Regions from separate parts of the Kitasatospora sp. NPDC004531 genome, predicted to be linked through region 3. Evidence: riboswitches for the same ligand, from Rfam matches in the RefSeq annotation. Region 3 holds a riboswitch; each other region holds the start of a gene.
What was found. A riboswitch is a leader RNA that binds a small molecule or an ion and turns the genes downstream of it on or off. The one in region 3 is predicted to bind cyclic di-AMP.

Region 1: another riboswitch for cyclic di-AMP. It lies ahead of ACWEMJ_RS22705 (transglycosylase family protein); the one in region 3 lies ahead of ACWEMJ_RS29570 (transglycosylase family protein).
Region 2: another riboswitch for cyclic di-AMP. It lies ahead of ACWEMJ_RS01485 (M23 family metallopeptidase); the one in region 3 lies ahead of ACWEMJ_RS29570 (transglycosylase family protein).

Annotation. Positions count from the first base shown of each region.
Region 1 covers NZ_JBSGDD010000060.1:12,378-21,877, forward strand. Annotated here, with positions in the region: gene ACWEMJ_RS22700 (hypothetical protein) at 1-1,135, opposite strand, end outside; cyclic di-AMP (ydaO/yuaA leader) riboswitch at 1,616-1,789, shown strand; gene ACWEMJ_RS22705 (transglycosylase family protein) at 1,774-3,075, shown strand; gene ACWEMJ_RS22710 (hypothetical protein) at 3,195-3,395, shown strand; gene ACWEMJ_RS22715 (AMP-dependent synthetase/ligase) at 3,498-5,498, shown strand; gene ACWEMJ_RS22720 (LacI family DNA-binding transcriptional regulator) at 5,555-6,601, opposite strand; gene ACWEMJ_RS22725 (glycoside hydrolase family 13 protein) at 6,603-8,321, opposite strand; gene ACWEMJ_RS22730 (sugar ABC transporter permease) at 8,363-9,262, opposite strand; gene ACWEMJ_RS22735 (carbohydrate ABC transporter permease) at 9,313-9,500, opposite strand, start outside.
Region 2 covers NZ_JBSGDD010000002.1:44,634-54,133, forward strand. Annotated here, with positions in the region: gene ACWEMJ_RS01455 (amino acid permease) at 1-122, opposite strand, end outside; gene ACWEMJ_RS01460 (biotin transporter BioY) at 399-995, shown strand; gene ACWEMJ_RS01465 (ribose-5-phosphate isomerase) at 1,065-1,550, shown strand; gene ACWEMJ_RS01470 (GNAT family N-acetyltransferase) at 1,614-2,867, opposite strand; gene ACWEMJ_RS01475 (PP2C family protein-serine/threonine phosphatase) at 3,038-4,249, shown strand; gene ACWEMJ_RS01480 (hypothetical protein) at 4,659-4,853, shown strand; cyclic di-AMP (ydaO/yuaA leader) riboswitch at 5,224-5,377, shown strand; gene ACWEMJ_RS01485 (M23 family metallopeptidase) at 5,383-6,387, shown strand; tRNA gene ACWEMJ_RS01490 (tRNA-Gly) at 6,559-6,629, opposite strand; tRNA gene ACWEMJ_RS01495 (tRNA-Pro) at 6,780-6,853, shown strand; gene tig (trigger factor) at 7,058-8,440, shown strand; gene ACWEMJ_RS01505 (ATP-dependent Clp protease proteolytic subunit) at 8,676-9,293, shown strand; gene ACWEMJ_RS01510 (ATP-dependent Clp protease proteolytic subunit) at 9,338-9,500, shown strand, end outside.
Region 3 covers NZ_JBSGDD010000105.1:10,339-19,838, forward strand. Annotated here, with positions in the region: gene ACWEMJ_RS29540 (DUF2690 domain-containing protein) at 1-64, shown strand, start outside; gene ACWEMJ_RS29545 (NAD(P)/FAD-dependent oxidoreductase) at 240-1,604, opposite strand; gene ACWEMJ_RS29550 (Ppx/GppA phosphatase family protein) at 2,005-2,940, opposite strand; partial or broken gene ACWEMJ_RS29555 (DUF501 domain-containing protein) at 3,090-3,602, opposite strand; gene ACWEMJ_RS29560 (FtsB family cell division protein) at 3,635-4,072, opposite strand; gene eno (phosphopyruvate hydratase) at 4,178-5,467, opposite strand; gene ACWEMJ_RS29570 (transglycosylase family protein) at 5,697-6,416, opposite strand; cyclic di-AMP (ydaO/yuaA leader) riboswitch at 6,420-6,607, opposite strand; gene ACWEMJ_RS29575 (cytochrome P450 family protein) at 6,859-8,103, opposite strand; gene ACWEMJ_RS29580 (SDR family NAD(P)-dependent oxidoreductase) at 8,256-8,675, shown strand; gene ACWEMJ_RS29585 (MazG family protein) at 8,682-9,500, opposite strand, start outside.

The DNA.
Region 1 (9,500 bases), on a different contig from region 3:
GGCCGTCCCACCAGTACGCGTCCTCCCAGGTCTGGTGGGAGATGCAGCCGCGGAACGTGATGCCGTGGCTCATGTGCGGCACGAACGCGTGGCTGCCGGCGTCGCGGACCACCACGCCCTCGACGACGGTGCCGCGCGAGGCTTCCTGCAGCATGTGGAAGTGCAGCCCGTACCGGCCGAGCACCGGTTCGGTGACGGGCTTCCCGTTCCAGCTGTCCTTCCCCTCCGCGCGCGGCCCGAGCCGGCTCAGCACCGCGTGCCGGACGTCGGCCGGGCGGCTGGACGTCAGGTGGACGTGCGCACGGCCCTGCTCGGTGCCCTCGACCCGGACGTTGCGGGTCAAATTCAGCACCTCCGCGCCGAGCGTGAGGCCACCACCGAGGACCACCCGCGGGTGGGCATGCTGGAGCGGCGCGGCCAGGGTGACGTCCCGGCCGTCGATCCGCTGCACCGTCACCAGGTCGTACGCGGTGGAGAAGTCCTCGGTGGACGGCGGCGCGGTCGGCGTGACGGCGAGCTCGTCGCCCGCCTGCCAGCCCTCGGGCGCGGCGGCCAGCCGCAGCGTGGTCTCACCGGCCCTCAACTCCCCGGCGGCCCGCACCCAGGCGGTCCGGGGCGCGCCGTCGAGCCGCAGGTAGCCGCTGCCGGTGACCCACAGGCCGGTGTCGGTGTCGACGACGGTCATGCCGCCGCCCTGGAAGCGCCGTTCGTCGATCCCGGGAAAGCGCAGCGTGTGCGTGTGCGCCGTCTCCGGGGCCAGCGCCAGCACCCCGCGCACCTCGACGTTGCCCGCGCTCTCCAGGGTCAGCGACCGGTCCTTGGCGAACACCAGCGAACCCGACGCTTCGATCAGCAGCGAGCCGACCCGGGCGTCGGCGTCCAGCACCACCCTGTCCGCGATCCGCACCGCGCTCCCGGGCCCGGGCGCCTTCCCACCCCACCCCTTGGCGTCCGACCACTTCCGCCCGCCGTCGTCCACCCCGCGCGGCCCGGCCGCCACCGTCGCCCCCGCCAACGACTGCCGCAGCACCACTCCCCCACCGACCGCCGTCACCGTCCCGACCGCCAGCCAGGTCAGCACCCGCCGCCGACTCAGCACCGGCCTCCGGTGCCGCCCGATCTCCCACTGCTCCACGATGGCCGCCTCCCGAACCGCACGCAGGGACTCCGAATCGGTCGGGGGCAGCATAGGTGGCGGGCGCGAACAGAATAGGAGAGTTCCGCACCGGTTAAGCATTCTGACGTACCGTCATCCGCCAGTTCGGCAGAAAGCGTCCGCGCGCACATTTCCGCGGCCCGTCGCAGCAGAAGGACAGAACCTTTCGGATCGCGCCACGGACCCGATCACAAACGCCACCAAGGCGAACATTTACTCACCTGGCGGCATAGCCACCCAAAACGGACACAAGATCGCCAACTCCCTGACGGCACAGCAGTTCTCACCATGCGCACGAGAGTTCACCGGAAACTCCTTGATCATATTTTTCGGCCGCAGTGAGGCCGGTCACAGGCATTTGCGAATTCTCCTTAAATCCGCTTAATCTCCTGCCCACGTTCGTGGACACACGGACCCAGTTCGCCCGGAACGCCGAATCCTGCCGCCGGGCGGACCGGCTCATGCGAAACGCACCGCGGCAGGGGCGGGGGAACCAGGTAAGTCGCCCTGGGGCGGTCCTGACGGACCGGTCCGGGGCTTGGGGTGAAGCCGGGCGCGCCGAGAGGTGCGCGCGGCCGGGCAACTCCGGCCCGAATCCGACAGCTCACCTCGCAGGCGTGGGAGAGGAACGCATCTTCATGCTGCCCGTCAGCGCCAAGCGCGCCCGCCGTCTGATCGCCACCACCGGTGTGGTCGGCATCGGCCTCTCGATCCCCTGCCTGACCGCCGGCACCGCCTCCGCCGCCTCGGTGGCCACCTGGGACAAGGTCGCCCAGTGCGAGTCCAGCGGCAACTGGTCCATCAACACCGGCAACGGCTTCTACGGCGGCCTCCAGTTCACCGCCTCCACCTGGGCGGAGTTCGGCGGCACCGCGTACGCCGCGCGCGCCGACCTGGCCTCCAAGGACCAGCAGATCGCCGTCGCCGAGAAGGTACTCGCCTCCCAGGGCCCCGGCGCCTGGCCGGTGTGCTCGATCCAGGCCGGCCTGACCAAGGGCGGCGAGGCCCCGCAGGTCGACACCTCCGCCAAGTCCTCCGGTTCGCAGGACGCCGCGCAGAAGCCCGCCGCCCAGCCGCAGGCCCAGCAGCAGAGCCAGGCCCCGAAGCAGCAGCAGCCGCAGGCCCAGCAGCAGCACCAGGCCCAGAGCCGCCCGCAGGCCGCCCCGCAGGCCGCCAAGGCCGACGGCAGCTACACCGTGGTGGCGGGCGACTGGCTGTCCGCCATCGCGCAGCGCCAGCACGTCGAGGGCGGCTGGCAGAAGCTGTACGACCTGAACCGCGACGTTCTCACCGAGGGCCCGGACATGATCTACCCGGGTCAGCAGCTGGCGCTCGGCAACGTCGCGGTCGCCGAGGCCCCGGCCAAGGACTCCGCGCCGGCCGCCAAGTCCTCCTCCAACAGCTCCACCTGGAAGAGCAACCGCTCCACCGCCCCGGCCCCCAAGCCCAGCACCCCGGCCAAGCCCAGCACCCCCGCGAAGAGCGCCCCCGCCAAGAGCGCCACCACGGCGACCACCACGACCACCACGACCAGCACCACCGCCGCCTCCAAGGCGACCGGTTCGAAGGCCGCGGCGATCGACTTCGCGCTGTCCAAGGTCGGCCAGCCGTACATCTACGGCGGCACCGGCAACGGCGGCTGGGACTGCTCGGGTCTGACCCAGGCCGCGTTCCGCCAGGCCGGCATCAGCCTGCCGCGGGTCGCCGCCGACCAGGCCGACTACTCGACCCGGGTGTCGCTGAACAACCTGCAGCCGGGCGACCTGCTGTTCTGGTCGAACAACGGCGCCAACTCGGGCGTCTACCACGTGGCGATCTACATCGGCGACGGCAAGTACGTCGAGGCCGCGAACCCGAAGTCGGGCGTGCGCACCGAGACCGTCGCCAACTGGGCGCCGGACTTCGCGGGTCGCGTCTGACGCCTCGCAACACCCCGCACGGCGGAACACCGCTGCCCCCGGAGACCTGGTCGGCTCCGGGGGCAGCCGCCTATCCTCACCCCCGAAGGGCTGTGCCGCCGACCCCTGGAAGCGGAGCAATGTCGAAACTGACCATCACCCTGGACGCCGACCTCGCCCTGGAGGCGATGATCCGCCTCGGCGCGAGCAGCCCGCAGGACGCGGTGGAGCTGCTGCTGCGCGACTACCTCGCCACCGACCGCCGCACCCAGGCCCGCACCGGCGGCAGCCGCGACGGCGAGCGCTTCACCGGGCCCGCCCCCTCGGCCGAAGAAGGATGACCGCGCCAAACCCCTTGCCCGCCAAAGAACTTACCGTCTGGTAAGTCATCAGCGAAGTCCCTACCCTGGGCGAACCCTCACCCCACCCAAGGGAGTTCGCTGATGGCACACCCCCTCACCCGTGCCGCCCGCGCCGAGCACCTGCGCGACCGCGCCCCCGTCGAAGTGCGGCGCGCGAACGGCCGCGTCGTCGAGGCCCGCACCCCGCCGCTGGCCCCGCCGCCGGACGCCGGCAGCCTCGCCGACCTGCCCTTCCGCAACGCCGAACTCGCCCCCGACGCCGAGGTGTTGACCAGGCGCACCGCGGACGGCGGCTGGCAGCGGGTGACGGCCCGGCAGTTCGCGGACGAGGTGGCGGCCACCGCCCGCGGCCTGATCGCGGCAGGGGTGCGGCCGGGCGGGCGCATCGTGCTGATGTCCCGCACCCGCTACGAGTGGACGCTGCTGGACTTCGCGGCCTGGGCGGCCGGCGCCTGCCTGGTTCCGGTGTACCCGACCGCCGCCGTCGAGCAGGCCGAGTGGATCCTGCGCGACTCGGACGCGGTGCTGGCGGTCGCGGAGGACGCCGGCACCACCGAGGCGCTGACCGTGGCGATCGCCCGCACCGGCGGCACGGTGCCGCTGTGGCGACTGGACGAGAACGCCCTCGCCGCCCTCGCCGAGCTCGGAAAGGCCGTCCCCGCCGAGGAGTTGACGCGGCGCAGGCAGGCACTTCGCCCGGAGTCCGAGGCCACCCTGATCTACACCTCCGGCACCACCGGCCACCCCAAGGGCTGCCGACTGACGCACGCCAACTTCCTCACCGAGGCGGCGAACTGCCACGCCCTGCTGGAGCCGGTGTTCAGCGCGGCGACCGGCGAGGCCCCGTCCACCCTGCTGTTCCTGCCGCTGGCCCACGTGCTGGGCCGGATGATCCAGGTGACCTGCGTGTTCGGCCGGATCCGGTTCGGCCACAGCCCGTCCCTGAAACCCGCCGAACTCCGGCCCGACCTGGCCGCGTTCGGCGCCACCTTCCTGGTCGGCGTGCCCTACCTGTTCGAGAAGATCCACCAGTTGGGCCGGGCCGAGGCGCAGGCGAAGGGCGCGGTGCGGGTCTTCGACCGGGCGGCGGAGGTCGCCGTCCGCTACGCCCGCGCCGAACTCGCCGCGCTGGCGGGCGAGGGCAGCCCGGCGCCGCTGTCGCTGCGCCTCGCCCACGGCCTGTACGACGCCCTGGTGTACCGCCGGGTGCGGCAGGCGATGGGCGGGCGGATCAGGTACGCGATCAGCGGCGGCTCCTCGATCGACCCGGAACTGCTGCTGTTCTTCGCCGGCGCGGGCGTGCTGGTCTACGAGGGCTACGGGCTGACCGAGACCACCGGCCCGTCCACCGTGAACCCGCCGCTGCGGCCCCGCCCGGGCACCGTGGGCCCGCCGGTACCGGGCAGCGCGGTGCGGATCGCCGACGACGGCGAGGTGCTCCTGAGCGGCGGCCAGCTCTTCGACGGCTACCACGAGCTGGGCGCCGACCGCGCCCACCGAACCGACACCACCCACCAGCCCGACCCCGCGCACCAGGCCGACCCCGCCCGCCGCCCCGACCGCGCCCAGTGGTTCGCCACCGGCGACCTGGGCCGCCTCGACGACGACGGCTACCTGACCATCACCGGCCGCAAGAAGGAGATCCTGGTGACCTCCGGCGGCAAGAACGTCTCCCCCGGCCCGCTGGAGGACCGGCTGCGCGCCCACCCGCTGATCAGCCAGTGCCTGGTGGTCGGCAACGGCCGCCCGTACGTCGGCGCGCTGATCACCCTCGACCCGGAGGCCGTGGAGCAGTTCCTGCGCCTGAACCCGCCGACCCCCGCCGCCACCCCGACCCCCGCCGCCGCCCCGGCCGTGGACGTGACCAGCGCCGTCCCCGCCCACCCCGCCGTGCTGGCCTCGCTCGCCGAGGCGCTGCGTGGGGTCAACTCGACCGTCTCGCGCGCCGAGTCGATCCGCCGGGCGCGCGTGGTCGGCGGCGACTTCACCGAGGAGCGCGGCCTGCTCACCCCGTCCCTCAAGGTCCGCCGGCAGGCCGTCCTCACCGCCTACCGCCGCGACCTCGAACAGCTCTACAGCTGAACGACGCGGCCCCCGCTCCGCGAGGAGCGAGGGCCGCGATTCGCCAACGCCAACGGTCAGTTGCGCGGCCCGGAACCCGTGGACCCGCGCATCACCAGCTCCGGCTGGAACATGAACTCGGAGCGCTGCGCCGGGTTTCCGCCGACCTCCTCCAGCAGCGCGTCCACGGCCGCCGTCGCCATCGCCTCGACCGGCTGCCGCACGGTGGTCAGCGGCGGCTCGGTGAACGCTATGAGCGGCGAGTCGTCGAACCCGACCACCGAGACGTCCTGCGGCACCGACAGCCCGCGCTGCCGCACCGCGCGGATCGCGCCGAGCGCCATCATGTCGGAGCCGCAGACGATCGCGGTGCAGCCCTTGTCGAGCAGCGCCTGCGCGGCGGCGTGCCCGCCCTCCACGCTGAACAGCGTGTGGTGGACCAGGTCGGCGGCTTCCTCGGCGGTGCGCCCGGTGAGCTGCTGGAGCGCGGCGGTGAAGCCTTCGATCTTGCGCAGCACGGGGACGAAGCGCTTCTGCCCGACCGCCAGCCCGATCCGGTCGTGGCCGAGTTCGACCAGGTGCTGCACGGCCATCCACATCGCGGCCCGGTCGTCCGGCGAGATGAACGGCGCGGCGATCTTCTCGCTGTAGCCGTTGATCAGCACGAACGGCACCTGCCGACCGGACAGTTTGGCGTACCGGTCGTGGTCGGCGGTGGTGTCGGCGTGCAGCCCGGAGACGAACACGATGCCCGCGACGCCGCGTTCGACCAGCATCTCGACGAGTTCGTCCTCGGTGGAGCCGCCCGGGGTCTGGGTGCACAGCACCGGCGTGTAGCCGTGCCGGCTGAGCACCTGCTCGATGACCTGGGCGAGCGCCGGGAAGATGGGGTTGCTGAGCTCCGGGGTGATCAGTCCGATCAGCCCGGCGCTGCGCTGGCGCAGCCTGGTGGGCCGTTCGTAGCCGAGCACGTCGAGCGCGGCCAGCACCGTCTGCCGGGTGGTCGCGGAGACGCCCGCCTTACCGTTGAGTACGCGGCTGACGGTGGCTTCGCTGACCCCCGCCTGCGCCGCGATGTCGGAGAGTCGCGCCGTAGTCACGATCCCAGAGCCTACTGCGGCCATCTCAGACCGCCCACCACGTGGTGCTGTCGGCGGGCAGTTCGACCTGCTCCGCCTCGACCGGTTCGGCGGAGGACAGCAGCAGCCGGCCGGGCGCCGGGATCCGGACGGCCTCGCCGGTGACGTTCACGGTGCACACGAACGACCCTTCGGCGGCCTCGCGACGGAACATCAGCACGCCCTCGGGGGCGGCCAGCCACTCGACCTCGGTGCCGGCGCCGAGCGCGGGCTGCGCGCGGCGGACGGCCAGCGCGGAGCGGTACAGCTCCAGCGTCGAGGTCGGGTCACCGGTCTGGACCTCCACCGACAGCTCGGCCCAACCGGCGGGCTGCGGCAGCCAGCTGGGGCCGCCGGCGACCGGGCCGAACCCGTACGGGGCCTCGGTGCCGGACCACGGGATCGGGACGCGGCAGCCGTCGCGGTAGCCGTCCTGGCCGGCCTGCCGGAAGAACGACGGGTCCTGGCGGACCTCGTCCGGCAGGTCGGTGACGTCCGGCAGGCCGAGCTCCTCGCCCTGGTAGATGTACGCGGAGCCGGGCAGCGCGAGCATCAGCAGGGTGGCGGCGCGGGCCCGGCGCAGCCCGAGTTCGCGGTCGCCGGCGGTGCGGATCTGGGTGCCGAGGCCGGGCGGGTTGGCGAACCGGGTGGCGTGCCGGGTGACGTCGTGGTTGGACAGCACCCAGGTGGTGGGGGCGTCGACCGGGCGCATCGAGTCGAGCGACAGGTCGATCACCTCGCGCAGCTTGGCGGCGTCCCAATCGGTGCCCAGGTACTGGAAGTTGAACGCCTGGTGCAGCTCGTCGGGGCGGACGTAGTTGGCGGTGCGCTGGACGGTCGGGGTCCAGGCCTCGGCGACGCCGATCCGGTCGCCGGGGTACTCGTCGAGGATCTTGCGCCAGCTGCGGTAGATGGCGTGCACGCCGTCCTGGTCGAAGAACGGCATGACGTCGTTGCCGAGCAGCTTCAACTGGTCGTGGCTGCCGAGGTCGGGCAGGCCGGGGGCCTTGACCAGGCCGTGGGCGACGTCGATCCGGAAGCCGTCGACGCCCATGTCGAGCCAGAACCGCAGGATGGAGCGGAACTCGTCGGCGACGGCGGGGCTGTCCCAGTTGAAGTCGGGCTGCTCGGGCGCGAACAGGTGCAGGTACCACTCGCCGGGGGTGCCGTCGGGGTTGCTGCTGCGGGTCCAGGCCGGGCCGCCGAAGATGGACTCCCAGTCGTTGGGCGGGAGTTCGCCGCTCTCGCCCTTGCCGGGGCGGAAGTGGTAGCGCTCGCGCAGCGGGGAGCCGGGGCCCTCGCGCAGCGCGCGCCGGAACCACTCGTGCCGGTCGGAGGAGTGGTTGGGGACCAGGTCGACGATGATCCGCAGGCCCAGCTCGTGGGCGTCGCGGATCAGCCCGTCGGCGTCCAGCAGGGTGCCGAACATCGGGTCGACGGCGCGGTAGTCGGCGACGTCGTAGCCGGCGTCGGCCTGCGGGGAGGCGTAGAACGGCGACAGCCAGACCGCGTCCACGCCGAGGTCGCGCAGGTAGGGCAGTCGGCTGCGGACGCCGGGCAGGTCGCCCATGCCGTCGCCGTTGCCGTCGGCGAAGCTCCGCGGGTACACCTGGTAGATGACCGCGTCCCGCCACCAGCCGCCTCTGGAGGCCCCGGTGGTCGCAGCAGTCGTCCGAGCGGCGGGAACGGCGGCGGGCCGGGAGGCGTCGGCCAGGTTCTGGGTCATTGGACAGTCATCCCTTGGGTGCTGTGGAAGGAGACGGAGGTTCAGGACTTCGCGGCGCCGGCCGTCAGACCGGTCACCAGGTGGCGCTGCACCAGGTAGAAGACGAACGCGGCGGGGATCGCGATGAGCACCGAGGTGGCGGCCATCAGCTGCCACTGGTGGTCGTGCTCGCTGACGAACGAGGCCAGGCCGACCGCCAGGGTGTACTTGCTGGACGACAGCATGAAGGTGGAGGCGTACGCCACCTCGCCCCACGCGGTGAGGAAGGAGTAGAACGCGGCCACCGCCAGGCCCGGGCGGGCCAGCGGCAGGATCAGCCGCCAGAAGGTGCCGAACGGGGACAGCCCGTCGACCCGGCCGGCCTCGTCGATCTCCACCGGGATGGTGTCGAAGTAGCCCTTCAGCAGCCAGGCGCAGTACGGCACGGTGGTGGCCGAGTAGACCAGGATCAGGCCGGTGTAGCTGTCCAGCATCTGCAGGTTGGACAGGATGTAGTACATCGGCACGATCAGCACCGCGATCGGGAACATCTGGGTGACCAGCAGGGTCCACATCAGCTGCCGGTGGCCGGCGAAGCGCATCCGGGAGACCGCGTAGCCGGTGGAGGCGGCGATCAGCACGCCGATCACGGTGGTGCCGCCGGCCACGATCGCGGAGCTGCCGAACCAGCTGAGGAAGTCGGTGTCGCCCAGCACCCGGCTGTAGTTGGCGAGGGTGGCCTTGTCCATGATCTTGGCCGGGTGCAGGTAGTCGTTGTCGTCCGGCCCGAGCGAGATGTACGCGATGTACAGCACCGGGAACAGGGCGATCAGGCTGGCGACGATCAGCGTGCCGTGCGAGAGCACGGAGGCCAGCCGCGAGGACTCGCCGCGCGCCCGGACCTTGCCGGGTCGTTCGGCGCGCGTCGTGTCGGCGGTCGGGCGGTCGGCGGTGAGAGTCATGGGGCTACCTGCCTGGTCGTGGTCCGTGGGGTTCAACTCGGCCGCGGCGCTCATCCGTTGGCCTTCTCGTTGCGGGCCAGCCAGCGGCGGTAGAAGGTGGTGAAGACGATCAGGATGGAGAGCAGCAGGATTCCGTAGGTCGCCGACTGCGCGTAGTCCGCGGGCTGCTGGCCGAAGCCGAGGCGGTAGGCCCAGGTCACCAGGATCTGCGCGTCGGGGGCGCCGGAGCCGAACAGCA
Region 2 (9,500 bases), on a different contig from region 3:
CCGCCCAGCGCGATCATCGACAGGTGGCGCTGCTTGAGGCCGTGGGCCAGACCGGAGTCCTCGGTGGCGCCGTCGGCGGCCGGCCGGGCGGACGCCTCGGCGGAGGGCGGAGTTCGGGTCATGCGGAGGGTTCCAGACTGTGTGACTGTCCGACCATTTCGGCGGGTCTGTCCACTATTCGGCATCTGACGTGGACGCCCCAACCGGGACCGGCATCCGGACGCCCGGATCACGCACGGTGAACGAGCCGCTACCGATGGCAGTTCGTGAGGGCTTGGTCACAGGCCGGACCCGACAAGCCGGGCCCGGTCGGCTTTGTCACGCCCCGACGCGGTGGCGGACCCCTGACGCGGCGTAGGTTCACAGGTGATCACCCTCATCGGACCCCGGGAGCAGCCATGGCCATCGCCGCCTCGACACCCTCCACCGCCGTCCTCGCCGACCTGCTGCCGCAGGCGTCCACCCGGATCGGCGCGCGGGCCCGCGACCTGGCCCTGGTGGCCGGCGGCGCCGCGCTGACCGGCATCGCCGCCCAGCTGTCCGTCCCGGTGCCGGGCTCGCCGGTGCCGGTCACCGGGCAGACCTTCGCCGCGCTGCTGGTCGGCACCGCGCTCGGCGCCCGCCGCGGCGCCGCCGCGCTCGGCCTGTACCTGGCGGCCGGCGCGGCCGGCCTGCCCTGGTTCGCCGAGGGCGCCTCCGGCGCGGGCCTGGCCACCTTCGGCTACGTCATCGGCTTCGTGCTGGCCGCCGCCCTCACCGGCGCGCTGGCCCGCCGCGGCGCCGACCGCAGCCCGCTGCGCACCGCCGGCGCGATGGCGCTCGGCAGCCTGGTGATCTACGCGGTCGGCGTGCCGTACCTGGCCTTCGCCCTGGACGTGCCGCTCGCCAAGGCCGCGAGCCTCGGCATGTACCCGTACCTGATCGGCGACGCGCTCAAGATGGCGCTCGCGATGGGCGCCCTGCCGCTCACCTGGAAGCTGCTCGGCCGCCGCTGACGACCCGTCCCCACCGGGCCCGCCGCCCCTGTCGGGGCGCGGGCCCGGAGGCATGTCACACTCGTGACCATGCGCGTCTACCTGGGCTCCGACCACGCCGGATACGAACTGAAGAACCACCTCGTCGAGTGGCTGAAGGGGGCCGGGCACGAGCCGGTCGACTGCGGCCCGCACATCTACGACGCCGAGGACGACTACCCGCCGTTCTGCCTGCGGGCGGCCGAGCGCACCGCCGCCGACCCCGAGGCGCTGGGCGTCGTGATCGGCGGCTCCGGCAACGGCGAGGCGATCGCCGCCAACAAGGTCAAGGGCGTCCGCGCCGCGCTGGCCTGGAGCAAGCAGACCGCCGCCCTGGGCCGCGAGCACAACAACGCCAACGTGATCTCGGTCGGCGGCCGGATGCACACCCTCGACGAGGCCACCGAGTTCGTCGAGATCTTCCTCAACACCCCGTACAGCGGCGAGCCCCGGCACACCCGCCGGATCGAGATGCTCTCCGAGTACGAGACCACCGGCGAACTGCCCCCCATCCCGGCCCACCACCCGCAGGGCTGACCCCCGACGCACCGCGCCCGCCCGGCAGTCGAACCGGGCGGGCGCGCGTTTCGCCGGGCGCGGTCAGAAGCCGTGCGGCAGCCAGGGCTCCAGCCCCGAACGGAACGCCGCCGACACCGACTCCAGCACCCCGGGCCGCAACTCCCGCACCAGCCCCGCCGCGGCCAGCGCCGACAGCGAGCCGCCGCCCAGGTAGACCGAGCCCAACTCCCGTACGTCCAGCGCCAGATCGGCCGGATCGTCGGTCGGCACGCAGGAGGCCGGCTTGCCCGGCGCGGCCGTCAGCCGCCAACGGCCCGCGTTCCACGGGCAGAACGCGTCGGTGACCTCCAGCACCGTGTCCACCGGCTGCGCCCAGCCGCGCGCCTCCAGCGCCTTCGGCAGGTCCACCAGCCGCACGAACATCGAGTCCACCACGCGGGGCGTCAGGTGCCGGACGTCCGACACCAGGTGCAGCAGCGCGTCGTCCGCGGGCAGGTTGAACGCCTCCACCCGCTCCGTCAGGTCGAGGTCCAGCAGGAACTCCCACAGCCGGGCGTACACCCAGGGCTGCTCCGCCAGCACCGTGCGGACCCGCACCACGCCGGCCGCACCCCGCTCGTTCCAGTCGCCCTTCACCGCGAACCGGGCGTAGCCGAGCAGTTCACCGGTCTCCGGATCCTCCGCCACCACCGACTGCAGCCGGGAGAAGCCGCCGCGCGACTGCGGCGCGTCCAGCACCGGCAGCTTGTCCCAGCCGGGCCGGCGCACCAGGGTGCCCGGACGGCGGGTGGCCAGCCGGGCGTACAGCTCCTCGCAGCGCGCCAGTTCGGCGGCCGGGTCGACCAGCCGCAGCACCGCCTCGCCGCGCTGCTCCGGGGTGTGCACCCGCACCCGGCCGCGGGTCATCGACACCGTCACCTTGCGGGTGCCCTGCCCGTAGCCGAACCGGCCGTAGATCGGCGGCTCGGACGCCGTCAGCACCGCCAGGCACTCGCCGGCCGCGCGCACGTCGTCCAACTGCCGGCGCATCAGGGCCGTCAGCGCGCCGCGCCGCCGGTGGGTGGGCAGCACGCCCACCATCGTCACGCCCGCCGCCGGGAGCACCGCGCCGCCCGGCACCACCACCCGGAAGCTGAACGCCGAAGCGCTGCCGACGATCCGCTCGCCCTCGCAGACCGCCAGCGAACGCTCGACCTCGGTCAACTCCTTCCACAGCGCCCGCTCCTCCGGCGCCTCCTCGTCACCACCGAAGGCCACCTCCAGCGTGTCGTACCAGGTGTCCCACTCCTCGGCTCGCAGCGGTCGCACGGTCAGTTGGGGGTGTCGAGTCGTCATGAAGCCCTGCCTATCACCGGATCCGGAACGGTGCGAACGATTTGTCGAGCCCGCGCCGCGACCCGAACACCCGCGCACGGCCGAAACCCGCCGGAGCGTCCCACTCCCGTTGCACTCGGTGCCACCCGGGCCGTCGACGCGCGCACCGCCGGTGGATAAGGTCGGTCCCCATGGCCGGCAGCGCGCGTCCCAGAGCGACGGGCCGGGACGGCGGACCGTCCCGCGAGCCCGTGACGGCCCGGCTGCGCGCGGCGCTGTACCGGGCCCGACGCAGGCTGCGCCGCACCGGCGTCGACTACTTCCGCGGCGACGGCGCCGACTGGTGGGCGTTCGCCGCCCTCGCCCTCGCCGTGCCCGTCCTGGTCCTGCTGAACATCCTGCTCCCCGACTGGGCCCCGCCCACCGCCCTGGTGCTGCCGGTGCTGGCCGGCGCGCTGCTGCTGCGCCCCGGCACCCTGGTGCTGCTGTACGCCGTCGCCGCCGCCGGGCTGATCACCGAGTCCCTGGTGCACACCGGCGAACGCGTCGCCAGCGCCCGGCCCGAGGCCTACGCGCACGGCGTGACCCCGGGCTCCGCGCTGGTGGTCGGCGCGGTCGGCATCGCCGGACTGCTGGTCGCCCAGTTCCGCCGCCGGATCGGGGTGCCCTGGCGCGGCGGCTCCACCATGCTGTTCGACCTGCGCGAACGGATCCGGGTGCAGGGCCGCGTCCCCCGGCTGCCCGACGGCTGGCACACCGACACCGCGCTGCGCCCGGCCGGCGGCCAGTCCTTCTCCGGCGACTTCATGGTCGCCGCCCGCACCGGCCCCGGCGGCCGGATGCTGGAAGCCGTCCTCGCCGACGTCTCCGGCAAGGGCATGGACGCCGGCAGCCGCGCCCTGCTGCTGTCCGGCGCCTTCGGCGGACTGCTCGGCTCGCTGCCCGCCCACGACTTCCTGCCCGCCGCCAACGGCTACCTGCTGCGCCAGGACTGGGAGGAGGGCTTCGCCACCGCCGTCCACCTGGTGGTCGACCTGGACACCGGCGAGTACGAACTGCTCTCCGCCGGGCACCTGCCCGGCATGCACCGCCTCGCCGGGGCCGGGTACTGGGAGGTCAAGGAGGCCGAGGGGCCGCTGCTGGGCGTCTACGACGAGGCCAAGTTCGAAGGGGTGCGCGGCGTCCTCGGCCCCGGCGACGTGCTGATGCTGTGCACCGACGGCATGGTGGAGATCCCCGGCCGCGACCTCGCCGAGGGCATGGACCGGCTGATGGGGGAGGCCGACCGGCTGATCGCCACCGCGCCGTCGGCGATCCGGCACGGCGCCGCGGTCCGGCTGATCGACACGGTGGCCAAGCACGTCAACGACGACCGCGCGGTGCTGCTGGTCTGGCGGCGCTGAGGCGTTTTCGAGCCGCCGCCCAACTGCCGTGATGCGCAGGCGCGGTGAGCGCGGAGTGCCCACGGAGTGTCAAACCCGGGCGTTGATCTTCGGCCAATTCCGCAACCCCGCCCGGGCCCGCCGACGCGGGTGCTCCGGCCTGCCGCTTTGCCGCGCCGGCCAGGTCGGATCGCAGCCCGCCGACGGCGCGTCAGAACCCGTCCGCTATCGTCGCGGACGGCGAAAATCAGTCCCACCAGGCGGGTTGGGGCCCCGGGCGACCGGGCAAGTCCTTTACGCACTCAGCACGAGCGACCACACTGAGTCCGGATGGAGTGGTGGGGACACGGGGGGCAGGGGCCGGTTTCCGCCTGGGAGCCAACGCCGGCTTCCACCGAACCCCCGCCATGAATCGAGGAAGTGAGTCCCGGTGGCCTTCTCCGTCTCCGCGCTTGTCCTGTTCGGCGTCATCGTCGCGATCTTCATTCGCAACAAGCAGCTGAAGACCGGGCACGCCATCATCGCCGCCCTGTTCGGCTTCATGCTCAGCCAGTCGACCATGGCCAACCCGATCCAGCAGTTCCTCACCTCGGTGTCCAAGGCCATCGCCTCGATCGCGGGTTGACGCCCCGTCGGTCCCCGGGCGGCACGCCACGACGGACGGGAGGCTCCCCGCACCGTCCCTTCGGCCTGCCCGCGGGTGACCAGGGTCACCCGAATCGTCACGCCAGGTCCGCGCCCGATCGCGCACGGTGGCCGAAGTCGCCCACCGTGCGGGGTTCGTACGCGCACCGTCATGATCCCGTGCGCACACCGCAGCGCCCCGTCGGCGCAGCGTGACCTGGTGCTCCGTCAGCCCCTTCCCGGCCTCGGGAGCGGGGCCAATCGGCGTTTGCCAGCCTCGCGGACCGTGGGATTTGCTTCCTCCGCAGCCCGGCCAGTGACCGGGCGGGCCACCGGACGGAACGCCTAGTCCTGCCGTCGTCCGGTGCCGACCAGAAACCACGCCACGGCAGGAGCGGGGGAACCACAGGTAAGTCGCCGGGCCCGGGAACATCCGGGAACGGCTCGGGGTGAAGTCGCACTCGTGCGGCCGGGCAACTCTCGCCCGAACCCGACAGCTCACCTCGCAGGCGTCGGAGAGGAACGCCTTCATGTCCGCTCAGGGCAAGCACCGCAAGCCGAGCCTGGCCACCGTCGCCCGGATCGCCATCGCCGCCGGTGTGGCCGGCGCCGCGATCGGCCTCCCGGTCACCGCCGCCTCCGCGCACACCGCCGCCGACCAGGGCGCCCGCCCGTCGACCGTCTCGGTGGACGCCACCCCGGTCGCCGACCGGGCCCCCGCCGCGCACGACTACCGCGTCGTCTCCGGCGACACCCTGTCCCGGATCGCCGACGCGCAGCACGTCGACGGCGGCTGGGAGAAGCTGTACCAGGACAACCGCTCCGTGGTCGGCGGCAACCCGGACCTGATCTTCCCGGGCCAGAAGCTCACCATCAACGGCCAGGCCGCCGCCCAGCAGGCCCCGGCCGCCCCGGCCAAGGCCCCGGCCGCCAAGTCCGCCTCCTCGGACGCCGCCAAGCCGGCCGCCGCCCCGAAGGCCGCCACCCAGCAGGCCCCGGCCGCCAAGCCCGCCGCCAAGCCGGCCACCACCACGGCCACCGCCGCCGCGAAGCCGGCCGCCGCCCCGAAGGCCGCCGCGCCGAAGGCCGCCACCCAGCAGGCCCCGGCCGCCGCGACCACCAGCGCCAACGCCGCGTACGTCGCCCCCGCGCCGGGCAAGGTCACCACCGGTTACAAGGTGGCCGGCTCCAACTGGTCCAGCGGCTACCACACCGGCATCGACTTCCCGGTCGCCACCGGTACCGGCCTCAAGGCGATCGCCGCCGGCACCGTGGTCTCCGCCGGCAACGGCGGCGCCTACGGCAACCAGGTCGTCATCAAGCTGGCCGACGGCAAGTACGCCCAGTACGCCCACCTGTCCTCGATCTCCGTCTCGGCCGGCCAGTCCGTGACCGCGGGGCAGCAGATCGGCCTGTCCGGCGCCACCGGCAACGTCACCGGCCCGCACCTGCACTTCGAGATCCGCACCACCCCGGACTACGGCTCCGACATCGACCCGATCGCCTACCTGGCGGCCCACGGCGTCAACGTCTGATCCACGCCTCACCCCCGAAGGCCCCGCGCAGCCACCCCGGCCGCCGGGGCCTTCGGCCTGCCCGCGCCGCCTGCCCGCCTGCTCGCCGTCCGTCCGCCCGCCCGCGCGAGGCGCCCGCCAACGGCAACGGCCCCGACTGCGTGGGCAGTCGGGGCCGTCGGCCTTGCTCGGAGCGGGTGACGAGAATCGAACTCGCGTGACCAGTTTGGAAGACTGGGGCTCTACCATTGAGCTACACCCGCATACGCGTACCCGCACCGCAGTCGCGGTGGCGAGGACTGGAACAGGGTACCTGGTCGAGTCGGTGGATTGCACACTCCTTCCACGTTGTCGGCTCGCCGATATCGCCCCGGTCGGGGGCGGGCCGACGTGTACTCTTCTGCTCGGCACCACGGGGTGTGGCGCAGGTTGGTAGCGCGTCCGCTTTGGGAGCGGAAGGCCGTCGGTTCGAATCCGGTCACCCCGACCGTGCGGCAGGGTCTCGTCGGCGGGCGGGGCCCTGTTGTCGTTGCGGGGCACGGGTGTTGTGGCATCCCCACCGACGTGCACCCGGTGCCGGGCACAGTCGCTTTCGTGGTACCGGTAGGATGGACCGCTGGCGGTAGTACGGACAGCAATGCAGCCCCAACCGCCTATCGCCCTGACCGCAAGCCCCCTAGGAGACCCAACCGTGAAGAGCGCCGTCGAGACTCTGAACCCGACCCGGGTTCGACTCACCGTCGAGGTGCCCTTCGAGGAGCTCAAGCCCAGCCTCGACGCGGCGTACAAGAAGATCAACCAGCAGGTCACCGTCCCGGGTTTCCGCAAGGGCAAGATCCCGAACCGGGTCATCGACCAGCGCTTCGGCCGGGGCGCGGTGCTGGAGGAGGCCGTCAACGACGCGCTTCCGCGCTTCTACACGCAGGCCGTCGACGAGGGCCAGATCGACGTTCTGGGCCAGCCGGACATCACCGACATCGCCGGTGTCGAGAACCTGGCCGACGGCGGTGACCTGAAGTTCACCGCCGAGGTCGACGTGCGCCCCGAGGTCACCCTCCCGGACTTCGCCGAGATCGCCGTCGTGGTGGACCCGGTCGAGGTCACCGACGAGGACATCGAGAAGTCGCTGCAGCAGCTGCGCGAGCGCTTCAGCTCCGTGAAGGACGTCGAGCGCGCCGCCGCCGAGGGCGACGTCGTGGTCATCGACCTGGAGGCCAAGGTCGACGGTGAGGTGCCGGAGGACGGCACCGCCACCGGCGTGAGCTACGAGATCGGCTCCGGCCGCCTGCTGGACGGCATCGACGAGGCCGTCGTCGGCCTGTCCGCCGGTGAGTCCAAGACCTTCACCACCACCCTCAAGGGCGGCACCCAGGCCGGCAAGGACTCCGAGGTCACCGTCACCGTGACCACCGTCCAGGAGAAGGAACTCCCGGAGCTGGACGACGAGTTCGCGCAGCTGGCGAGCGAGTTCGACACCCTGGAGGAGCTGCGCGGGGACTCCCGCAAGCGCCTTGAGCGGATGAAGGAGTTCGACCAGGCCACCCAGGCCCAGGAGAAGGTCCTCGACGAGCTGCTCACCCGCGTCGAGATGGAGTACCCGGAGAAGCTGCTCGCGGACGAGATCGGCACCCGCAAGCACAACCTGGAGCACCACCAGCTGGAGCCGATGGGCCTGACCCTCGACACCTACCTCGCCTCCCAGGACAAGTCCCGCGAGGACTACGACAAGGAGACCGAGGACCAGGCGAAGAAGGGCATCAAGACCCAGTTCGTGCTGGACCAGATCGTCAAGAACGAGGAGCTGGGCGTCAACCAGGAGGAGCTCACCGAGCACCTCATCCGTCGCGCCGCCGGCTCCGGCCTGACCCCGGACCAGTTCGCCCAGCAGGTCGTCCAGGGCGGCCAGGTGCAGCTGCTGGTCGGCGAGGTCGCCCGCGGCAAGGCGCTGGCCCTGGTCGTCGAGGCCGCCAAGGTCACCGACACCAACGGTGAGGTCGTGTCCTTCGAGGACGAGGAGGAGGCCACCGAGGCCGCCGCCACCGAGGCCGCCGCCGAGGAGACCACCGAGGCCTGAGCCTCGTAACCGCCGGGAATCCGGCGGAGTTTCGGACCGGGTACGGGCCCGGGCACCCCACGGTGCCCGGGCCCGTCCTCGTTCTGCCTGCTCACCCTGCGCTCACAGCGAACAGTTCTGCGTGGGGGATTCAGCGGCGGGGCCTGCGCGTTAGGGTCGGTGGACAGCGACACACACGCAGATCGACTGAGCAGGTGGCTAAGTGACGTTCCCGCAGATGCAGATGCCTGGCCCGATGGCACCGCACGCCGCCGGCGGCGACGTGGGCGGCGGCCTGGGCGACCAGGTCTACAACCGGCTGCTCAACGAGCGCATCATCTTCCTCGGCCAGCAGGTCGACGACGACATCGCCAACAAGATCACCGCCCAGCTCCTGCTGCTCGCGGCGGACCCCGAGAAGGACATCTACCTCTACATCAACTCCCCGGGCGGCTCGATCTCGGCCGGCATGGCGATCTACGACACCATGCAGTACATCAAGAACGACGTGGTGACCATCGCCATGGGCATGGCCGCGTCGATGGGCCAGTTCCTGCTGACCGCGGGCGCCAAGGGCAAGCGCTTCTCGCTGCCGAACGCCAACATCCTGATGCACCAGCCCTCCGCGGGCCTCGGCGGCTCCGCCACTGACATCCGGATCCAGGCGGAGCAGCTGCTGCGCACCAAGAAGCGGATGTCGGAGCTGATCGCCCAGCACAGCGGCCAGTCCTTCGAGCAGATCACCGCGGACTCCGACCGCGACCGCTGGTTCACGCCGGAGGAGGCCAAGGCGTACGGCCTGATCGACGAGATCATGCACAGCGCCGCGGACGTCCCGGGCGGCGGCGGCACCGGCGCCGGCCAGGCCGGCTGACCGGCATCGGAACCCAGACCGCACGCTTCGGAGGACCAGAGAACATGAACATCCCCAGCCTGTCCGGTGCCAAGGCCCGCCTGGAGGACATGCGGGCCGAGGGCCGCTACATCGTCCCGCGGTTCGTCGAGCGCACCTCGCAGGGCATCCGCGAGTACGACCCGTACGCCAAGCTGTTCGAGGAGCGCATCATCTTCCTCGGCTCGC
Region 3 (9,500 bases):
GATCGACGCCCGGGGCGCCTTCTGCGCCACACCGATCCCCGCCTCCGCCCGACCGGGCGGCTGACGGGTCGCCGGAAACGCCCGAAGGCCCCCACCCGGCAGGGGTGGGGGCCTTCGGCTACCGATTGCTGTACTCCGCCCGGCAGCAGGGCCGGCTGAGCACCACGGAGGACGTGGTCCGGCGACGTTGCCGGGCGGAGGGCCTCCGACTCATAACCCGACGGATCGGGTCTGTCCGCTTACTTGCTGGAGGCGAGTTCCTTCTTCGGCTCGGCCGCGGCGGCGGGCTTCGGCGGGGCGGTCGCCTCCTGGAAGGCGTCGAACGGCTTCTCCATCTCCGAGAGGCCGACGGTCTCGCGCTTGAGGAACATCGCCAGCGTCCAGTCGGTGAAGACCCGGATCTTGCGGTTCATGGTGGGGACCATCGCGCCGTGGTACAGGCGGTGGAAGTACCAGGCGAGGCGGCCCTTGAGCTTGACCTTGCCGAACAGGATCGCCACGCCCTTGTGCAGGCCGAGGCCGGCCACCGCGCCGAGGTTCTTGTGCTTGTACTCGGCCTGCGGGAAGCCGCGCATGCCGGCCACCACGTTGTCGCCGAGGACGGCGGCCTGACGGACGGCGTGCTGCGCGTTCGGCGGGCACCAGGCGCCCTCACCGGCGGCCAGGTCGGGGACCTGGGCGTTGTCGCCGGCCGCCCACACGTAGTCGAAGCCCTGGACCTGCAGGGTCGGCTTGGTGTCGACGTGGCCGCGCGGGCCGAGCGGCAGACCGAAGCGGTTGACGACCGGGTTCGGCTTCACGCCGGCGGTCCACACGATGGTCGAGGCGTCGAACTCCATGCCGTTCTTCAGCACCACGTGCTGGTCGACGCAGGAGTCCATCGAGGTCTCGATGTAGACCTCGATGTTGCGCTCCTCCAGGCGGCCCTTGGTCCACAGACCCAGGTCCGGGCCCATCTCGGGGAGGATGCGGTTGGCCGCCTCCACCACGATGAAGCGCATGTCGTCGCGGCTGACGGTCTTGTAGATCTTGGCGGCGTCGCGCGCCATGTCCTCGATCTCGGCGACCGTCTCGATGCCGGCGAAGCCGCCGCCGATGACGACGAAGGTCAGCGCCTTGCGGCGGACGTCCTCGTCGGTGGTGGACTCGGCCTTGTCCAGCTGCGCCATGACGTGGTTGCGGAGGCTGATCGCCTCTTCCACCGTCTTCATGCCGATGCCGTGCTCCGCCAGACCCGGGATCGGGAAGGTGCGGGAGACCGAGCCGGTCGCGACGACCAGGTACTCGAAGGGCAGTTCGTAGGAGTCGCCCGCCGCGGGCTGGATGGTGGCGACCTTGCGGGCGTGGTCCACCTCGGTCACGTGACCGGTGAGCACCTCCGCCTTCTTCAGGGCGCTGCGCAGCGGCGCGACGAGGTTGCGGGGGGCGACGTTGCCGCCGGCCGCCTCCGGGAGGAAGGGCAGGTACGTCATGTACGACCGCGGGTCGACGACCGTGACGGTCGCTTCGCCGTAGCGCATCTTCTTGAGGATGCGCATCGCGGCATACAGGCCGACGTAACCACCGCCGACAATGAGGATGCGAGGACGCTCCGTGGTGCTCATATCCGAAAGTATCCACCCCCGCCTGATGGGCCGTTCGTGAGGCCCATCACAAGCTCCTGGACACCGGCTGCTACACTGCGCGCCCGCACTTCCGCGCCCGGCCCTTCCCCCGCCCGCCACGGGCGGCCCGCCGTGATCGTCGGGGCACCCGGTGCCGCGCTGAGCAGCAACGATCCTTGCGGCACACGGGTTCCCGAGTGAGCATTCGATTTCTTCGGCATGAACGGCGCGTTGCCTGCGATCCCATGAACGAGTCGCCCCGGGCGCCTTCGGTCCCACATATCGGACGGACCGGACACCGCGCTGGGCCGAAAGGCCCGTTCGCCATGTGAAGAAATTCACGAAGCTTCTTGCCCCGACACGCCGGGAGGCCCCGGGAGGGCTTCCCGGGGCGCCCGGATCAGGCGATCGACCAGGCGATGCCGTCCAGGATGTCGTGCTCGGAGACCAGCAGCTCGGCGGCCCCGGTGCGCTCCATGATCTCCAGCAGCACCAGCGCGCCAGCCGCGATCACGTCGACCCGGCCGGGGTGCATCACGGGGACGGCGGCCCGCTCGGCGTGCGAGGAGTGCAGCAGCCACTGGGCGGTGTCCCGGACCTGCTGGACGGTCAGCACCGCGTGGTGGATCCGCTCGGAGTCGTAGCCGGGCAGTTCCAGCGCGATCCCGGCGACCGTGGTGACCGTCCCGGCCAGGCCGACCAGGGTGGCGCCCTCGGTCAGCGGGACGCTCGCCGCCACGGTGTCCAGCGCGGCCCGGATGTCGGCCCGGGCGGCGGCGATCTGCTCCTCGGTGGGCCGGCCGCCCGCGAAGTGACGCTCGGTCATCCGCACGCAGCCGATGTCCATCGAGTGCGCGGCCCGCACGTCCTGCTCGCCGAGCACGAACTCGGTGGAGCCGCCGCCCAGGTCGAACACCAGGTACGGCGGGCGGTGCGGGCCGCCGAGCAGCTCGCGGGTGGCGCCGGTGAAGGACAGCCGGGCCTCCTCGTCGCCGCTCACCACGCTCGGGGTGACGCCCAGGATCTCCTTGACGCCGGCGGTGAACTCGGCGGCGTTCTCGGCGTCCCGGGAGGCCGAGGTGGCGACCATCCGGATCCGCTCCGGGCCGACCCCGTAGGCGGCGATGACCTCCGCGTACTCGCGGCAGGCCGCGAAGGTGCGGGCCAGTGCCTCGGGGTGCAGCCGGCCGGTCCGGTCGACGCCCTGGCCGAGCCGGACGATCAGCATCCGGCGGTCGAGGTCGGTGATCTCCCCGGTCTCCGGATCCAGGTCGGCGATCAGCAGGCGGATCGAGTTGGTGCCGCAGTCGATCGCGGCGACCCGGGTGGTGCTCACGACTCGTCACCCTCCACTGCGTCCTCGGCGGCCTCGGCGTCCCCGGCGGCCTTGCGGGCGGCGGCGCGCTCGGCGGTCAGCGCCTCCTTGGCGGCGATCGTCGCGGCGTGGTCCTCGGCCTTGGCGCGGTTGCGGGCGACCCGCTCACCGGCGGCCTCGACCTCGGCCGGGCTGACGCACGGGCCCTTGGCCCACCAGTCCTCCAGCATGCCGATCGCCTCGTCGCCGAGCGGGTTGACGCCCTCGCCGGCCGCCAGCGAGTGGCCGACCAGCACGTGCAGGCACTTGACCCGGTCGGGCATGCCGCCGGCGCTGGGGAAGCCCTCCAGCACCTCGATGGCGTCCCGGCGGGCGATGTAGTCCTCGTGCGCGGCCCGGTAGGCGGCGGCCAGCTCCGGGTCCTCGGCGAGCCGGGCGGTCTGCTCCTTCATCACGCCGTCCGCCTCCAGGGTGCCGATCAGCGAGGCGGCCTTGGGGCAGGTCAGGTAGTAGAGCGTCGGGAACGGCGTGCCGTCGGGCAGCCGGGGCGCGGTCTCCACCACGTCCGGGTTGCCGCACGGGCAGCGGTGCGCGACGGAGCGCAGGCCGCGCGGGACCCGGCCGAGCTGGGCGGCGATCGCGGCGACGTCTTGGTCGGAGACAGGAGGGTTCTGGTGGCTCATCAGCAGTCTGTTCGTCAGGTGGGGGGCGGGTGTCAGGGTGCCGCGGGCGGGGCGGCGAGTGCGGTGTCGGCGGCGTCCACCGAGTCCCAGAAGGCGGAGTACCAGGGGCGGGCGGCCTTGGGCCGGCCGGCGCCGTCCGAGGAGGACTGCTTGTCGCCCGGCGCGGGCGGCGGGGCCACCGACACGAACGGGGTCTCGCCCGGCAGCGCGTAGTGCAGCCGCTCCCGGGCCTGGGCCTTGACGTACTCCGGGTCCTGCCAGCGGGCCTTGGCCCGGCGCAGTTCGTCGACCTGCTGGCGGGCGTGTTCGGCCTTGGCCCGCTGATCGGCGATCTCCGCGCGCTGCGCGATGTACTGCCGGGTCGGGTAGGCGAGTATCGCCACCAGCGAGCACAGGACGAGCACCAGCACGGTGGCCCGGCTGGTGAAGCGCGGGCGCGCCGCCAGTCCGGGGATCCTCCACTTGGCCATCTGGTCGCCCCTCCTGCGCATGCCGGTGCCCCGGCCCACCCTACGCGGTGGAGGCCGGGGCACCGGTCACAACAGGCTCAGCGGCTGGATCAGCCCTTGCTGTGCTTACTTGTCCGCGGAGCGGAAGCGCGGGAACGCGCCGCGGCCCGCGTACTCGGCGGCGTCGTCGAGGATCTCCTCGATGCGCAGCAGCTGGTTGTACTTGGCGACGCGCTCGGAGCGGGCCGGGGCTCCGGTCTTGATCTGGCCGCAGTTGGTGGCGACGGCGAGGTCGGCGATGGTGACGTCCTCGGTCTCGCCGGAGCGGTGCGACATCATGCAGCGGTAGCCGTTGCGCTGGGCCAGCTCGACGGCGTCCAGGGTCTCGGTGAGCGAGCCGATCTGGTTGACCTTCACCAGCAGCGCGTTGGCGGTGCCGGTCTCGATGCCCTTGCGCAGGCGCTCCGGGTTGGTGACGAACAGGTCGTCGCCGACCAGCTGGACCTTGTCGCCGAGCTTGTCGGTGATGGCCTTCCAGCCGTCCCAGTCGGACTCGTCCAGCGGGTCCTCGATGGAGACCAGCGGGTAGGCGGCGACCAGCTCGGCGTAGTACTCGACCAGCTCGGCGGCCGACAGCGGCTTGCCCTCGAACTGGTAGGCGCCGTCCTTGTAGAACTCGGAGGCGGCGACGTCCAGGGCGAGCGCGACGTCCTTGCCCGGGGTGTAGCCGGCCTTCTTGATGGCCTCGGTGATGAGGTCCAGGGCCTCGCGGTTGGAGTCCAGGTTCGGGGCGAAGCCGCCCTCGTCGCCCAGGCCGGTGGACAGCCCGCGCTCCTTCAGCACGCCCTTGAGGGTGTGGTAGACCTCGACGCCCCAGCGGACGGCCTCGGAGAAGGACTCCGCGCCGATCGGGGCGATCATGAACTCCTGGATGTCGACGTTGGAGTCCGCGTGCGAGCCGCCGTTGAGGATGTTCATCATCGGGACGGGCAGCACGTGGGCGTTCGGGCCGCCCAGGTAGCGGAACAGCGGCAGGTCGCTGGCCTCGGAGGCGGCGTGCGCGACGGCCAGCGAGACGCCGAGGATGGCGTTGGCGCCGAGCGAGGACTTGTCCGGGGTGGCGTCCAGGTCGAGCATGGCCTGGTCGATCAGGCGCTGCTCGGTGGCGTCGTAGCCGACCAGCTCCGGGCCGATCTGCTCGATGACGGCCAGCACGGCCTTCTCGACGCCCTTGCCGAAGTAGCGGTTCTTGTCGCCGTCGCGGAGCTCCAGCGCCTCGAAGGCGCCGGTGGAGGCGCCCGAGGGGACAGCCGCACGACCGGTGCTGCCGTCGTCGAGACCGACCTCGACCTCGACCGTGGGGTTGCCGCGGGAGTCGAGGATCTCACGGGCTACGACGACATCAATGGACGGCACGAGGCATCTCCTAGCGGAAGCGGATGTGTGGTCGTTACGCCCAGAGCCTAGCCGCAGACATCCCCGCGGCCACGCCCGGCCGGGCTCCGTCTCACCGTGTGGCCCGGCTACTCACTGGTAGTTCACCTGTTTGCCCGCCGCCGGATCGCTCCGGACGGCGCGAACTGTGCTGCGCGCGCCCGGAGCGGACGGATCATCGGTCGGGCCGGCGCCGGACCGGCCGCGGGGGTCAGAGCGAGAGCACCTGGCCGGGGACGATCAGGTCGGGGTTGCCGCCGATCACGTTGCGGTTCGCCTGGAACAGCTTCTCCCAGCCGCCGGACAGGTGCTGCCGGTCGGCGATCTGGGACAGCGTGTCGCCCTGCCGCACCGTGTAGGTGCCGCCGAGGGCCTGCGAGGTGGTGGCCGGCTTCGGCGACTTGTAGCTCTGCTGCGGCTGCTGCGCCTTGGGAGCCTGCTGCTGCGCCTTCGGCTGGGCCTTCGGCGTCTTGGTGGCCTTGGTCGACTGCTGCTGCGGCGCGGTGGAGCGCTGCTCCGAGCGGGAGGCGGTGTCCTGGGAGCCGCTGCCGCCGCCCTTGGTCAGGCCGGCCTTGACCGAGCAGACCGGCCAGGCGCCGGGGCCCTGGGAGGCGAGCACCTTCTCGGCCACCGAGATCTGCTGGGCGCGGCTGGCCTGGTCGGCGCGGGAGGCGTACTGGGCGCCGCCGTAGGCACGCCAGGTGGAGGAGGAGAACTGCAGGCCGCCGTAGTACCCGTTGCCGGTGTTGATGGACCAGTTGCCGCCGCTCTCGCACTGGGCGACCTTGTCCCAGGTGGAGGCGGGCGCGGCCGCCGCGCCGGTGGCGGACAGCAGCGGCAGGGCCAGGCCCACGGAGGCCACGCCGGCTGCGGCGACGGCCTTCTCGGCCTTGGTGCTACGACGATGGCGGCCGGAACCGGTGAACAGCATGGGACTTCCTCTCCGCACGCCTGCGAGGTGAGCTGTCGGGTTCGGACCGGGAGGCTGGCCCGGCCGCCGGGGAGTCGGGACGCGACTGCTGCGTCCGCTCCCGGGCGGCTTCACCCCGAGCCGTCAAAACTGCGACGGCGTTCACACCTTGGGTCCCCCGCTCCTGTCCGAATTCCTGGTCGGTGTCCCGAGGACGCGGCGGACAGGACTCGGCGTGCCGCGATCGGGGCCCACAGCTGCGGGCAAATCGGAGAGTAAGCAGACCTGATGAGCAATCACAAGCTCATATATCCACCATCACGCCGAAATTACGGACCTTCACTTCTCGTGCACAAACCGTCCACGTATGTCCGTATTGCCCGGGGCGGGGGCGCACCGCGCGCCCCTGGCAGGGGAGTTGGCGGTCACGGACCGGAGCTGGGCGGCGGCGGTCGAAACCGGGTCAGCGGGGCGTGAAGGAGACCGGGAGTTCGCGCAGCCCGCGCATGATCAGGCCGCCGCGCCAACGGAGTTCGGCCGGGTCGGCGGCGAGCTGGAGATCCGGCAGCCGTGTCAGCAGTGTGCCGATCGCGCGCTGCCCTTCGAGCCGGGCCAGCGGCGCGCCGATGCAGTAGTGGATGCCGTGTCCGAAACCCAGGTGCGGATTGTCCGCGCGGGCCAGGTCGAGGGTGTTCTCCGCCGCGAACCGGGCCGGGTCGCGGTCGGCGGCGGCCAGCACCACCAGCACCGGGTCGCCCACCGGGATGTCCACCCCGCCGATGCTCAACGGCCGGGTGGCGAACCGCCAGGTGGCCAGCTCCACCGGGCCGTCGTAGCGCAGCAGTTCCTCGATGCCGGTCTCCAGCAGGCCGGACTCGCCGCGCTCCAACGAGCCCTGGAGCAGGGCGCGTTGGCCGGGGTTGCGGAAGAGGGCGAACAGTCCGTTTCCGACCAGGTTGATGGTGGTCTCGAAGCCGGCGAAGAGCAGGATGAAGGCCATCGCCGCGGCCTCGTTCTCGCTGAGGTGCTCGCCGTGGTCACTGGCCCGGATCAGGCCGGAGATCAAGTCGTCGCCCAGGTCGGCCCGTTTGCGGTGGATCAGGTCGGCCAGGTAGGCGCGGATCTGCTTGACGGCCCGGCCCACTCCCCCGCGCTTGCCGCCGGTGTGGCGGATCATCATGCCCGCCCAGTCGCGGAGTTCGTCCTGGTCCTCGGCGGGGACGCCCAGCAGGTCGCAGATCGCGTAGATCGGCAGCGGGAAGGCGAACTCGTGGATCAGGTCGGCCTCGCCGCGCCCCGCGAAGGAGTCGATCAGGCGGTCGGTGAGCTGCTGCACCCGCGGCTCGAACTCGGCGACCCGGCGCGGGGTGAAGGCCTTCGACACCAGGCGGCGCAGCCGGGTGTGGTCCGGCGGGTCGATGTTCAGCAGGTGCGTCATCAGGTCGGCCTGGCGCTCGCCCGGGATGCCCACCCGGCCGGTGCGGTGGGCCTGTTCGCTGTGGTGCGCGGGGTTCTTGGAGAGCCGGGAGTCGGCGAGCGCCTGCCGGGCGTCCGCGTACCGGGTGACCAGCCAGGCCTCCACCCCGCTGGGCAGCGTGGTGCGGTGCACCGGGGAGTGCTCGCGCAGCCAGGCGTACGCGGGGTACGGGTCGGCGGCGAAGTCCCAGGTGAAGAGTTGCGGGTGGGCGTCGTGGGGCTGATCTGGCATGTCTTGACCGTATCTGGAACCGCCGTCGCGTGAATCCGGTCACCTGGCGGGTAATCCCTGTTGCGGAGCGTCGGGGCGAGCCTACGATCCTCCAGAACCACGGTGGGCGGCGTGCGGACCGCCCTCGGTTCCGCTCGGAAGGGGAGCAGGCCATGCGAGTAGCCGGTGCAGTGGTGGTCATCGCGGTGCTCGACGGGGGCGAGGGGGCCGATCTGGCCCGCCGGCTCTCCGCCGCCGGGGCGGCGGGCCTGCTGATCGCCGATCTCCGGCCCGGGGTCGCCGAGGACCTGGCCGCCGAACTCGACCGTCCGGGCTGCCCGGTGGTCGGGGTCTCGGGGGACGTGCACCACCCGGCGGACATCGCCGCGCTGGTGGACACCGCCGTCAAGCACCTCGGCCCGATCGACCTGTTCGCCGTCGCGGGCCCGGACGGCGAGCGGATCGTGCAGCTCGCCGATCTGCCCCGGCACCTGGACCCGCTGGCCGAGCTGCTGGCGCTGATCGGCGAGGCGATCGGCGAGGTCGTCCCGGCGCAGCGCCGCCCGGTGTCGGACGTGCCGCTGGCCGGCTGACGGCGGTCAGTCCGTCTCGGGCAGGCCCTCCGCGGCGCGGACCGCGCGGCGGTAGCGGCGGGCCGCCGCGCGCAGCGCCGCGTCCACGTCCACGCCCCGGTCGTGGGCGCGCTGGGCGATCGCCAGCAGCAGCTCGCCGGCCGAGTCGGCGGTGAGTTCGGCGGGCAGTTCGTACGGGGCGTCGGGGACGGCGGTGAACCCCGCGCGGCGGACCCGGGAGACCAGCTTGGCCGCGTAGGCGAGCGCGGGCAGACCGGCCGGGACGCCGTCCAGGACGGAGTCGCGCTGCTTCTCGGCGGCCTTCAGCTGCTCCCAGTTGGCCTCGGTCTCGGCGGAGTCGCGGACGTCCACGTCGCCGAAGACGTGCGGGTGGCGGTACATCAGCTTCTCGACGATGTCGCCGGCCACGTCGTCGATGGAGAACGGGTCCTCGGGGTGCTCCTCGGCGATCCGGGAGTGGAAGAACACCTGGAGCAGCACGTCGCCGAGTTCCTCGCGCAGGGTCGGGCGGTCGTCCTCCTCGATCGCCTCGACGAGTTCGAAGGCCTCCTCGACCAGGTACTTCACCAGGCTCCGGTGGGTCTGCTCGGCGTCCCAGGGGCAGCCGCCGGGCGAGCGGAGGCGGTCCATCACGGTGACCAGGTCGAGCAGGCGGGCGCCGGGCAGGTCGTAGGAGCCGGGCAGCAGCTCGATCTCCGGGTGCTCGCCGGCCTCCTCCACCGCGATCCGGGCCAGCGCGTCGGTCAGCCCGGGGTCGCCGTCCGGGCTCTCCAGCCACACGGCGGGGGCCTCGGCGAGCAGCAGGCGGGCCAGCGCCGGGGCGGA